One region of the Pseudactinotalea sp. HY158 genome, then DNA from elsewhere that is predicted to be linked to it. Evidence: predicted binding sites of a transcription regulator. Region 1 holds the regulator's gene; each other region holds the start of a gene.

Region 1 (4,060 bases):
TGCTCAATCGCTGGATCGAGGAGCCCGACACCTCGGGCGAGAGCGTCCTCGACGTGCTCGGGTCGGCGGGCATGGGCTCGGTCGTGTTCTCCCCGCTGGCACAGGGACTGCTCACCGGAAAGTACCTGCACGGAGTCCCGGAGGGCTCTCGGGCCGCGCGGCACGGTTCGCTCCGCTCCGAGCATCTCAGCGAGCAGAATCTGACGGCGATCCGTTCACTCCACGAGGTGGCTCAGGCGCGCGGCCAGAGCCTGGCGCAGATGGCGATCGCCTGGGTGCTCCGCGACCCGCGCGTGACCACCGCCCTCGTGGGCGCCTCGAGCGTGGAGCAGCTGAGCGACACGCTCGGTGCGCTGGCGAACCTGGACTTCACGGCGGACGAACTCGAGCGCATCGACCGCTTCGCGCGCGACGGCGACATCAACATCTGGGCCCGCTCGAGCGACGCCTGAGGGCGTCACCGCCGCGCTGCGGCGAGAGCCGATCAGGGGGTCTCGGGCGCGGGCTCGTCTCGTTCTCGTCGCAGCGTGGAGATCGCGTCCTCGAAGTCCGTGAGGGAGCTGAAGCCCTGGTAGACGCTGGCGAAGCGCAGGTAGGCCACCTCGTCGAGATCCCGGAGCGGGCCGAGGATCGTCAGGCCGACCTCGTGCGCGTCGATCTCCGCGGCCCCCGTGCTGCGCACCGCCTCCTCCACCTGCTGGGCGAGCAGCGCGAACTGATCCTCGCTCACCGGGCGGCCCTGGCAGGCCTTCCGCACGCCGGCGATGACCTTGTCACGACTGAACGGCTCGACCGCGCCGGAGCGCTTCATCACCGACAGGCTCGTCGTCTCGAGCGTGGTGAAACGCCGACCGCAGTTGGGGCATTGACGCCTGCGCCGAATCGAGGAGCCGTCCTCGGCGGTTCGCGAATCGACGACTCGCGAGTCGGGGTGTCGACAGAATGGGCAATGCACCCGTGCACCATCCCTTCGAATCACATATCTGTAACTCCGGGAAACGCTACGGGTTCCACCCCGCCGGTGCAAGTGGAGTTCCGCCCCGCCGGTGCACGTCGGGCTCCGCCCCCGGTGCACGTCGGGCTCCGCCCCGCCGGTGCACGTGGCCGCGGTGGCATGCTCAGCCCGCCGCCACGGGGACGAGGAGGCTCTGGCCGCCGGTGAGGGCGGAACCGTCGAGGGAGTTGAGCGCGCGGATCTCCTCCATGAGCGGCCGCAGGTCCGCGCCCGGCTCGGCCACGGCGCCGGCGATCTGCCAGAGACTCTCGCCGGACTCGACCGTGACGACGTCGGTCGCCGCGGGCACGTCTCCGCCGGACTGCACGAGGCCACCCACGAGCGATCCGAGTCCGACCGCCAGGGCGAACCCGGCGCCGACCAGGACCCGCTGGCCGCGGACGGTCAGCTGGGAGAAGCTCCGCCGGCGCGCGGGGCTCGCCGCGACGGAGTGCGTGGCTACCGAGTGCGTGGCTACCGAGTGCGTGGCTGCCGCATGTGACAGCGACCGCGGCGCAGACGAGGGCACCCGCGCCGGAGCCCGCGTAAGCGTCGGCGTCGGCTCGATCCGGCCGACCGGCCGGTTGACGATGCGGCCGACGGGCCGGGAGACCACGAGCGAGAGCGCCTCTCCCACGTGCTGGTGGAGCCCGGTCCGAACGGCCGGGGCGGCCTCACGTCGAGGCTCGACGGGCGCCCGGGTCGGGAGCGGGGTGGTCACGGGTGCGGTCGCGGGGACGGTGGTGGAACGATGCGGGAGCGACCGGATCGGGAGCCGGGCGGCGACATCGCCCGCTCCGCTCCCGCGGCCGGGAGCACGGTCCTCGGCCCGCTCCGGCGATTCGCTCCATTCGGGCAGGAGCACCATGTGGGCCCGGCGGGAGCGGCGCGCGGGGTCGGTCGGGCGGGGTCCCCGCTGCGGGACTGCGGCGGGGAGTGGGCGGCCGGCACGGTGGGGCTTCGTTGAAGCTAGAACACTCATCGTCGTTCCTCTCGAACGTCCGTTCGTCGTACGCTTGTACGAAGATAACAGGAAGCCCGGCCGATGTCGACACGCGGTTCGAACATATGTTTGGCGAACCGGTGTCTGCGGCCGTAGGCTGATCAACATCACGACCAAGCTGAGCACCGACCACCGACATCCGATCGACCCGTTCGGATCTCCGGCGCCGGGAGGTTCGCGGCGTGGCCACGCCCCGGTCCCGGGCCCCCGGCCGGAACGGAACGAAGGAGAGTCCATGAGCCCCACCGCCGAGACCGGGCGCCCCGCCGCCGATCTGACCGAACGGCAGGCGCGGATCATGGCGTGCATCCGCGACTCCCTGAGCGAACGCGGCTACCCGCCCACGATGCGCGAGATCGGCGAGGCCGTGGGACTCGCCAGCCCGTCGTCCGTCAAGTATCAGCTCCAGGTGCTCGAGGAGAAGGGTCTCCTCCGACGCGACCCGATCGCGACCCGGGCGATCGAGCTCATCGATCCCGACGGTTCCGTCGGCACGGACGCGGCGGACGCCCCCTCGACCGAGGGCGCGCCGACCTTCGCCACGAACGAGGGCGCCGTGACGGTCGAGCCCTCCTTCGTGCCGGTCGTGGGACGAATCGCGGCGGGCGGGCCGATCCTGGCCGAGCAGGCCATCGACGACGTCTTCCCCCTGCCGAAGCAGCTCGTCGGCGACGGCGAACTCTTCCTTCTCAAGGTGGTGGGCGACTCGATGATCGAGGCCGCCATCTGCGAGGACGACTGGGTCGTGGTCCGGTCACAGTCCGTGGCCGAGAACGGCGAGATCGTCGCCGCCATGATCGACGGCGAGGCCACGGTCAAGACGCTGCGGCACGCGGACGACGGCCGCTGGCTCCACCCGGCGAACCCGAACTACTCCCCCATCGACGGCACCCACGCGGTCATCCTCGGGCGCGTCGTCGCGGTTCTGCGCGCACTCTAGCCGCCCGTTTCTTCGCGCCGGCCCCCCCGCTCCTGCTGGGGCGCGGGGACGAGGCTCAGGAGCCCTCGCGCAGCCGGGTGAGGGCGGCCCGCACGAGCGCAGGGTCGGTCGTGGGCCACAGCGGAGGCAGGGACGCCGCGAGGAAGCTGCCGTAGCGGGCGGTCGCGAGCCGCGGGTCCAGGACCGCCACGACGCCGCGGTCACCCACCCCCCGGATGAGCCGACCGGCCCCCTGGGCGAGCAGGAGGGCTGCGTGCGCGGCCGCCACCTGCATGAAGCCGTTGCCGCCGCGGGCCTTGACGGCGTCGGAACGCGCCGACATGACCGGGTCGTCCGGCCGCGGGAACGGGATGCGGTCCATGAGCACGAGTCGGCACGTGTCCCCCGGCACGTCGACCCCCTGCCACAGGGTGAGCGTGCCGAAGAGGCAACTGGCGTCGTCCTCGATGAATCGACGCACGAGCGAGCCGATGGAGTCCTCGCCCTGGACGAGGATCGGCACCTCGAGCCGTTCGCGCATGACCTCGGCCACGGCCTCGGCGGCCCGGCGCGAGGAGAACAGGCCGAGCGTGCGCCCGCCGGCCGCCGTGATCAGCTCGGCCACCTCGTCGAGGAGCTGGTCGCTCGGGCCCTCTCGCCCCGGTGGCGGCAGGTGCTTGGCCACGTAGACGATGCCCTGGGCGCGGTAGTCGAACGGCGAGGCGACCTCGATTCCCTCGTAGTCGCCGGCGAGGCCGATCATGGCGGCCACCGGCTCGAACCGCCCGCCGAGGGTGAGAGTGGCGGAGGTGCACACGACCGCCTTCTCCCCGAGCAGCTCCCCCGCGATCCGCCCCGCGACCTCGAGCGGGGCGACCATGATCCGGGGAGCCTCGCCGGCCTGTCGGGGCGCCTCGCACCAGACCACATCACGGTTCTCGGCGATCGAGTCCGACAGGAGTCGGTCGGTCACCTCGGCGAGTTCGACGAGGGCGGAGCGGGCCATGAGCGTGCCACCCTGGTCGCCCTTCCCCGCGCCGCGACTCTCCCGCAACGCGGTGAGCACCTCGCGGGTGCCGGCGTCGATCGCGCGGGCCGCCGCGTTCACCTCGATCGGCAGCCCGCGGGGCCATCGGCCCGGCTG
Region 2 (4,060 bases), 570 kb from region 1:
ATCGGCAAGCTCGAATGCGGTCGCGCCGGCCTTGAAACCGACCGCTCCGGCCCGACGAGTCAGCCGAGCGGCGCGCCCCGCCCGAAACAGGAGATCGGCTTCTTTGCCGGCGACCGTCCGGCCGCGGTCATCGATGAGCCCGATCCGCGCCCAGCGCTGCCGCCAGGCGTCAACAGCCGGCGTCACCTCGATGCCCAACATGGGATCGAAGGCCAACCGGGCGGCTGCGATCGCCCCGACGTCGACGGCACCGGTGAATCCGATCGGCTCCCCCAGGACCGCCAGGATCTCCTGAGTCAGATCGAACGACGGGCTGACCGCACCGGACTCGATCCGGGTCACCGTCGTCGGGGCAACGTCGACCAACGCCGCGAGTTGTCGAGCACTGAGCCCGTTCACGCGACGCAGCGTCGAGATGCGCTCCGCAAGGTCCATATCGCCAACCTACAGCAGTGTTGCATATTTGCAACACACGGGTCGGGACGTCGCGGCGCTTCGCCTCGGCGAGCGCCGCGGGCCCCCACTCGTCCCAGTCGACGGGGTTGTCGGCGTGCTGGAGCAGGTAGGGGCTGAGGGAGTCGGCGAGGTGGTTGGTCATAGGACTTGCCGCATGTTCGTGCGGGCGAGGTCGATGAGTTCTGTTCCGCGGCCCGAGAGCACCGTTCGAATCGCGAAGAGCGCGAAGCCCTTCGCCTGCGCGGCGCTGATCGCCGGCGGCAGCGACAGCTCCTGCCGCTCCGTGGCGACGTCGAGGATCGCCGGGCCATCGTGGGCGAGGAGGTCCTCGACGGCTCGGGGCAGCTGCTTCGACCGCTCGACCCGCAGGCCGCGCATCCCGAGCGCCTCGCCGACGGCCGCGAAGTCCGGGTTGCGCAGGCCGGTGCCGAAGGTTGGGAAACCTGCCGCCTTCATCTCGAGCTCGACGAAGTTGAGGGAGTCGTTGTTGAACACGACGACCTTGACCGGCAGCTCGAGCTGGGTGAGGGTCACGAGCTCGCCCATGAGCATCGTCAGCCCGCCGTCCCCGGCGAGCGCGATCACCTGCCGCCCCGGATACGCGCGCTGGGCCCCGATCGCCTGCGGGAGCGCGTTCGCCATGGACCCGTGGGCGAACGAGCCGATGAGCCGGCGTGCGCCGTTGAGGCGGAGATAGCGGGCCGCCCAGACGACCGGGGAGCCGACGTCGGGGATGAACACGGCGTCGTCGGACGCCGCATCGTCGATGAGTCGCGTGAGGTATTGCGGGTGGATCGGCTGGGAGCCGCGGGCCGGGGTCGCGAGGTCGTCGAGTTCGGATCGAGTGCGTTCGTAGTGCTTGACCAGCTGCTTCACGTGCTTGCGGGAGTGGTGTCGCTCGACGCGGGGCAGGAGCGCCTCGATGGTCTCCCGCACGCTGCCGACGATGGGGATGTCCACCCTCGTGCGGCGCCCGATCTGCTCGCCGCGCAGGTCGACCTGGATGACGGTCGCGCGCTCCGGATAGAACTGCTGATAGGGAAGGTCCGTGCCGAGCATGAGAAGCGTGTCGCAGCGCTCCATCGCCCGGTATCCCGAGGAGAAGCCGAGCAGGCCGGTCATCCCGACGTCGAGGGGATTGTCGTGCTCGACGTGTTCCTTCCCGCGCAGGGTGTGCACGATCGGCGCCCCGAGCCGGTCGGCCAGCGCGATGAGCTCGCCGTGGGCGCCCTCGCATCCGGCGCCCGCGAGGATGGTGACCCGCTCACCGGCGTCGAGGGCCGCCGCCGCGGCGGCGAGCTCCTCCGGATGAGGGACGACGCACGCGCGGGTCGCGCTGATCCGCTCGGCTTCTGCGGACAGTTCCGCCAGTCCCACGTCTCCGGGGATCACGAGCACGGCCACGCCACGCTTGGAGAGCGCCGCACGCATCGCGATCCGAAGGAGGCGGGGCAGATGTTCGGCAGCTGTGACGTCTGCCGCGTAGACGCTGCAGCCTCGGAACAGTTCCTTCGGGCTGGTCTCCTGGAAGAATTCGGAGCCGATCTCCTCGCTCGGCACCTGCGCGGCGATCGCGAGCACGGGCACGCGGGAGCGGTGGGCGTCGAAGAGTCCGTTGATCAGGTGCAGGTTGCCCGGCCCGCAGCTTCCGGCGCAGACGGCGAGTTCCCCCGTCAGGCCCGCCTCCGCGCCGGCCGCGAAGGCCGCCGCCTCCTCGTGCCGCACCTGCACCCACTCGAGCAGCGGTCGTTCGCGCAGTGCCTCGGTCAGGCCGTTGAGCGAATCACCGGCGATTCCGTAGATCCGGCGCACTCCGCTCGCAAGCAGGGTCTCGGCGATGAAGTCCGAGGCAGTGGCCATGGCCGGTGTCCTCCCAACGGGCGACGAACGACGCCCTCCCCTCGACGGTAGACCAGCGCATGCCACCGCGTCTCGGGTGCCCGGACCTGAGCGAACACTCGTTGGTTGCTGGGACCCGAACGAGCAGCGGACCAAGAATGTGGCGCTCCACCGGTGTGCGAGATGCGGGCGATGCCGTCGCGCAATGTGTGGGCATCGCCTGCCGTCCGGGGTGGATGTCGGTGCTCGGTTCTAGGGTTGTTTCATGAGCACGAAGGCGGCCCGGCAGATGCGAGCGAGGCGAGCGGAGATCGCCTCGATCGCGTCCGAGGACGCGGTACTGGACCGGGTCCGCCAGGTGCGCAAGGTCCAGGCGGGCGCGGAGGCCGATCTGTTCTTCCTGGCGATCGAGATCGCCCAACGCAGCCCGGTCACCGAAGAGTGCGGGGCGTGGTCGTGTCACACCGATCTGGCCCTGGGGGTCTCGTATTGTGATTCGGCGGCGAACTGGTTCGCGGCCGTGACCGGCTTCTCCACCGACGCCGCCCAGGCGATGCTCCTCGAAGCCCTCGAGGTCGCCGAACGCCTGCCGCTGCTGTACGGGCGGGTGCTCGATGGGCGTACCCGGGCGCACACGGCCCGGCTGGTGGCCGAACAGACCCTCGGTTTGACTGTGGAGGCGGCCCGGTTCGTCGATGTCCAGGTCGCTGCCGCCGGGGCGATCCGGGGCCGCTACGCGATCAAGGGTCTGGTGCGGGAGGCGATGATCACCCACATGCCCGACCAGTACGCCGAACTGCAGCGGGCGCAGGCCGATCCGCGCCGGGCCGATGTCCATATCGGCACCGACGGCACCGGCCGCATCGACGCGATCGTGTCCGCGTTCGCGGCCCTCGATCTGGAACAGAGCCTGGCCTTCGGAGCCGCGCAACTCAAGGCCGCCGGATCCGGTGAGGTCCTCGACGCCCGACGCTCGCTCACGTTCGAGGGCATCATCGCCGCCACCCACCACCCCGCACCGGCCCGGCAGGACGGCTTCGACCTCACCGCAGGGCAACCAGGCCAGCAGGCCCAGCAGACCCAGGGACCGGGGGCGGGGGCGCCGGACTGCACGGGCGGCACCAACGTCATGGCTACAGGCGCGGAAATAGGCGAAGCCGAGGACCCGCCCGCGAGCAGGGCCGCACTCGGCGCGGCCGGAGCGGCGGCGGACCTGACCGGCGAGGCGCCTGCCACGGCTGCGGGCGGTGGTGTGTCCTGCGGGCCCGCGTGGTCGGGTCGGGGCGTGCCGCGGGCGAAGGTCGTCATGTACCTGCACATGAACGCCTCCGCGTTCTGGCCCGACGGCAGGCCACCCGACCACCCCGGCGGCCCCGGCGGCCCACCCCGTGATCATCCCGATCACCGGCCCGATCGCCAGCTCGGCAACCCGCCTCCTGATCATCCCGACGGCCGATCCCCTGATCATCCCGACCGTCATCACGGCGGCCGGCCCGCCGGTGGATCGTGCGCGGACCCGCCGGGCACGGCCACCTCGGCGGACACAGCTCGTCCCGAACACGCCGCCGGCACGGCCTGTCCCGAGCACGCCACCGGTCCGGCCTACGTCGCGGGCCGGTTGGCCCGTGAACCCGTGCACATCGAGGGGCCGGGCATCCCGACCGGACTCGTGATCAGCGCCGCCGAGGTCGCGGCCATGTTCACCACGCCCCACGACGCGGCCATGCCCGACAGCGCGCCCGTTGACGGGCCACGGGGCTCTGAA
Region 3 (4,060 bases), 520 kb from region 1:
TAGGGGTCCCGGGTAGGGGTCCCGGGTAGGGGTCCCGGGTAGGGGTCCCGAGGTCGACATCAGTGCCGCGGGGGCGAGCCCGCGTCAGCCGGGTAGGCATGTTCGGGTGCCGTGATCGTGCTGCCGTCGATGCGGGTGAAACGCCAGTGGCCGTCCCGGCGGGCGATCGTGATCTCGCGTCGGTGGACGAGCTCGTGATGGGTCCAGCACAGGAGGATCCCGTGGCTCACGGCGGTGGGGCCGTCGTGTCTTCCCCACCACAGCGAGTGGTGGATCTCGCCGAATCCCGGTGGTTCGTGGCAGCCTGGATACTGACAATGTCGATCCCGAGCGATGACCGCGCGGGCCTGATTCGCCGGGAAGATGCGCTGTTCGCGGCCGACGTCCAGCACCGTGGACTCGGGACCGAACACGACCCGGGCCAGGGACGAATCACAGGCGAACCGAGCCAGTTGCGCCGGTGCCAACGGCGTTCCGTCGGGGAAGGTCGCCGGTTCCAGTCCGCGCATCCGCCCGGTGTCGAGCCGAGTGGAGATCACGGCGTCGTCGTCGGACGTTCGGGCCCGCGCCCACGTGTCCTCCATGTCCTCAGCGTCTCCCGTGGCCCCCGTGGCCTCCGTCTCCTCAGGGGGGCGCGTCGTGTCGGACTGCGGCGCGCCGGGGTCGGCACTGCCGACACTGCCGACAGTGCCGACAGTGCCGACATTGCCGACACTGCCGGCGGCGGCGACCATGGCCTCAAGGGTGAGCCAGGGGACCGTGATGGTCAGGTGGGGCCGAATCCGAGCGGAGGACTGCTGCCGCCCGGCGGTGAGCGATTCCTGCGCGAGGGAGGTGAGGGCTGCGGCGCGTCGTTGGGCGGGGGTGCGGGCGTCGTCAGCGCTGGGCCGGCCCAGGTGCGCCGAGAGCGCCTCCTGCACGAGGCGCCCGCTTCCGGGGTCGAGCCAGCCGGTCAGGTGATAGCCGCCGGTGGTCTCGGCCAACGTGACCTGCTCCTTCGCGCCGTCCTCGCGCCAGGCGCGGTCCGCCGCCTGCGGATCGGCGGCGATCGCCCAGGCCTGGCCGATCCGGGCGAACGTGGTGGCGTCGAGACCCCGGGCATGACTCAGGAGGAAGTCCTCTCCGGCCTCGTCGCTGCGGAGCTGTTCGCGCATCCGCCCGGTCCGCGTGGTCTCGCGTACGAGAACAGCGACGTGGTCGGCGCCGACCTGCCCGGCGCGCAGCGCGTCGAATGTACCCGGGAGGTGGTCGCGCAGGCTGCGCGCGGTCCGCACCGTCCGCAGCGCGCTCCCGCGGCTGGCACCCGTATGGGTCTGGAGCCAGACCGGCAGGGTCCGCGACCCGTCCAGAGCCCACAGTCCGTCGGATTCGGCAGCGGCGGTCACCCGTGCCTGCAGTGCCTCGAGCCGGCGGGTCAGCTGCTCCACGCCGGTGAGGGCATCGAGCGCGGACTGCCCCGGGGCGCCGGCCCAGTCCAGTCCGGCCAGGGCCTCCACCTCGTCCGTGAGCCGTTCCAGGGCGGCGACCGCGGCGGCGTCTGCCACCTGACCGTCGCGCCGGCGAACTGCGGTGTCACCCGTGCTGAGGTCCTCGTCCGGGGACTCGGTCACACGACTGTCCCCCGATGCGGGGCGGTCGCCCGGCGCGGAGCCGGGCCTCACGATCGTCATGATCACCACGCTCCTTTCGCCTCCGTCAGCGGGAACCATCACCATCCATACTATCGAACAGATGTGCTAATCACAAGGGTTGGCGCGATATCGACCCGAGACAGTCTCGCCACGACCGTGTACCCCGCGGCGCGCCCCCGTTCCGCTGCCCGACTCGCATCAAGGGCCGGCGGGATCAGGACCCGATCGGCTTGTGAGACGGCGCCGGGCAGGCCGGACTTCGAGCGACACCTGGTCAACTCCCGCGTCGCGTGACGTCGACCCCACCCTCCCGGAGACGTGGGCGGTCGATCACGATGCCACGGACGCGCTGGTGCGAGTGCCCGCGGGACCAGCGCGCATGCGAGAGGGTGGGAGAGCGTCGTCTCGGCCTCCCGACACCACGGGGCGACGTGAACAGGGTGAGCCGCGGGCCCGCCCGGCCTACCCGACGACCGGAGCCGTGGACTCACGCGCGAGGGCGCGCATGAGCCGACCGCCGCCGGCCGCAGCCGGCGCGCCGCCGGGGGTACGGCGGGCTACCCCATGCGACGGGGGTCGACCGCACGAGGCCGCGGGCGTCGTCCGTACGCGTGAGCGAGGACCGGAACCGGTCGCCTCCCGCTCAGTGCGGGAACTCGCCCCTCTTGACCTGCGGCTTGGGCAGGCGCATCCGGCGCATCTGCATCGCGCGGCCCACCGCGTACATGTGGGTGCCCCGCGCCGACCCGAACTTCTTGATCAGTTCCTTCTTGATCGCGAACGAGACCCAGACGGCGTGGGCGAGGGTGGCCAGCACCACGACGTAGAGAGCGATGAGGATGAGGACGCCCGCCTCGGGGGAGAGGACGCTCTGGGCCACGAGGAGCACGAGCACGATCACGAGGGTCAGCGGGAAGAACCACTCGCCGAGCATGAATCGGGCGTCGACGGAGTCGCGGATATAGCGCCGGACGGGGCCGCGGTGGGCCGCAGGGAGATGTTGCTCATCGCCCGTGACCAGGGCCTCGTTCACCTTCATGCGCTCGATCCGTGCCGCTTCGCGTGCCGCGCGCTTGTCGGCCTTCGGATCCGCCGAGATCAGGGGAGAGCGATTGCGAGCCTCCGCCTCCTTGCGGGAGGGCGTGGGACGGCCCTTCCCGCCGAGCAGGGGCGTCTCTTCAACCGGGGCGGCCTCAGCCGACTTCTTGCGTCCGAACACACGGCCAGTCTACTGGGCATGTGGGCCGGGGCAGACGGCGAGGCTGTGCGCCCGGTGGCCGACGAGGTTGTGCACAGGGGCCGTCGGCGTGCTGCGGGATCGGGTCGGATTGTCTACCGTGGGGTGATGCTGACCAGAGTCGGGAGCAGACGAACGGGGATCGCGGCGACGATCCTCGCGGGGACCATGCTGGTGACGGGCTGCTCGGGCGGCGACGAGCCGTCGGCCGGCCCGCCGACCACAGACACGGCAGGCCCGACGACGACGGCGCCACCGACGACCGAACAGACGACGCCCAGCGAGGAGCCGGTACCCGAACCGAATCCGCTTCCCAAACCGGAAAGGCCCGCCGCGATGGACGACACCGGTGCAAAGGGCGCCATCGCCGCAGCCGAATACTTTCTCGAGCTTCACAATTACGCCGCCTCCACTGGAGATATATCCGACTTTCAAGCTATGGGCCGTGACGCGTGCGATTTCTGCAACGCGATGACCGCAACATTTAAGGACGTTTACAGCAACGATGGTTGGATTGTTGGAATATCGGCTCATATTTCTAACCCGGTCGCCACTCGCACCATTGATGACTTGGCATATGAGGTAGCTTTCGACTTAAATCTTGACAGCGGAGCCTCCTACACGAACGAGGGTCTAGTCAAACGATACGGTGAAAGCCAAGAGGTCGGCACACGTATCGTCGTTCAACATTTTGCGGATTGGCAGGTCGTGGCTCTCTTTTCGGGAACGGAGATAGAATGATCCGCGCTCTGGCAGTTGCGATGACACTCGTGGGGATCGCCGGGCTCGGGCTAGATACCAGCTTCGACGACTGGGATGACCCCGATACGGCGTGGAAAGGGAACACTGACGGCGACCAAGCGACGATAGGAATTGGCGAGGTCGACCAGCATAATCCTGGTGCTGATCGGAGCGCCGGCGGTGCGCCGGATTGGGAGCCTGGTGGTGCTGCGGTGGATGAGCCGGGCGATCCGGTGGATGCGGATCGGTGGTTGTCGCAGTGTTCGAGTCTGGGGGACCGGTTGTACTGCGGGATCGAGTTCGAGCTGAACTCGGACGACCCATGGGCCGCGGGCCCACCGGAGGAGCCGATCGACATCGTCGCTGCGGTGCTGGCACGAATCGAGCTGGCGACGTTCACGATCGAGCCGTCACCGATCCACGTCCAGCCCGCCGGTGGCCAGGTGCTGGT

What was found. The regulator LexA, encoded in region 1, represses DNA repair genes until DNA is damaged. The targets are predictions, from matches to a motif close to TCGAACANNTGTTCGA.
Region 2: a site for LexA is predicted at 2,407-2,422, ahead of GCE65_RS12690 (HNH endonuclease signature motif containing protein). Genes of this name have one in related genera too.
Region 3: a site for LexA is predicted at 1,724-1,739, ahead of GCE65_RS08085 (HNH endonuclease signature motif containing protein). Genes of this name have one in related genera too.

The regions. Positions count from the first base shown of each region.
Region 1 is NZ_CP045920.1:2,323,792-2,327,851, forward strand. Features, by position in the region: gene mgrA (L-glyceraldehyde 3-phosphate reductase) at 1-452, shown strand, start outside; gene nrdR (transcriptional regulator NrdR) at 485-955, opposite strand; gene GCE65_RS16280 (LysM peptidoglycan-binding domain-containing protein) at 1,119-1,715, opposite strand; gene lexA (transcriptional repressor LexA) at 2,233-2,937, shown strand; gene GCE65_RS10275 (ATP-dependent DNA helicase) at 2,993-4,060, opposite strand, start outside.
Region 2 is NZ_CP045920.1:2,892,761-2,896,820, forward strand. Features, by position in the region: gene GCE65_RS12675 (helix-turn-helix domain-containing protein) at 1-435, opposite strand, end outside; partial or broken gene GCE65_RS12680 (DUF255 domain-containing protein) at 470-598, opposite strand; gene poxB (ubiquinone-dependent pyruvate dehydrogenase) at 595-2,316, opposite strand; gene GCE65_RS12690 (HNH endonuclease signature motif containing protein) at 2,561-4,060, shown strand, end outside.
Region 3 is NZ_CP045920.1:1,807,088-1,811,147, reverse strand. Features, by position in the region: gene GCE65_RS08085 (HNH endonuclease signature motif containing protein) at 60-1,670, opposite strand; gene GCE65_RS08080 (DUF3043 domain-containing protein) at 2,275-2,850, opposite strand; gene GCE65_RS08075 (DUF6318 family protein) at 2,977-3,609, shown strand; gene GCE65_RS08070 (hypothetical protein) at 3,606-4,060, shown strand, end outside.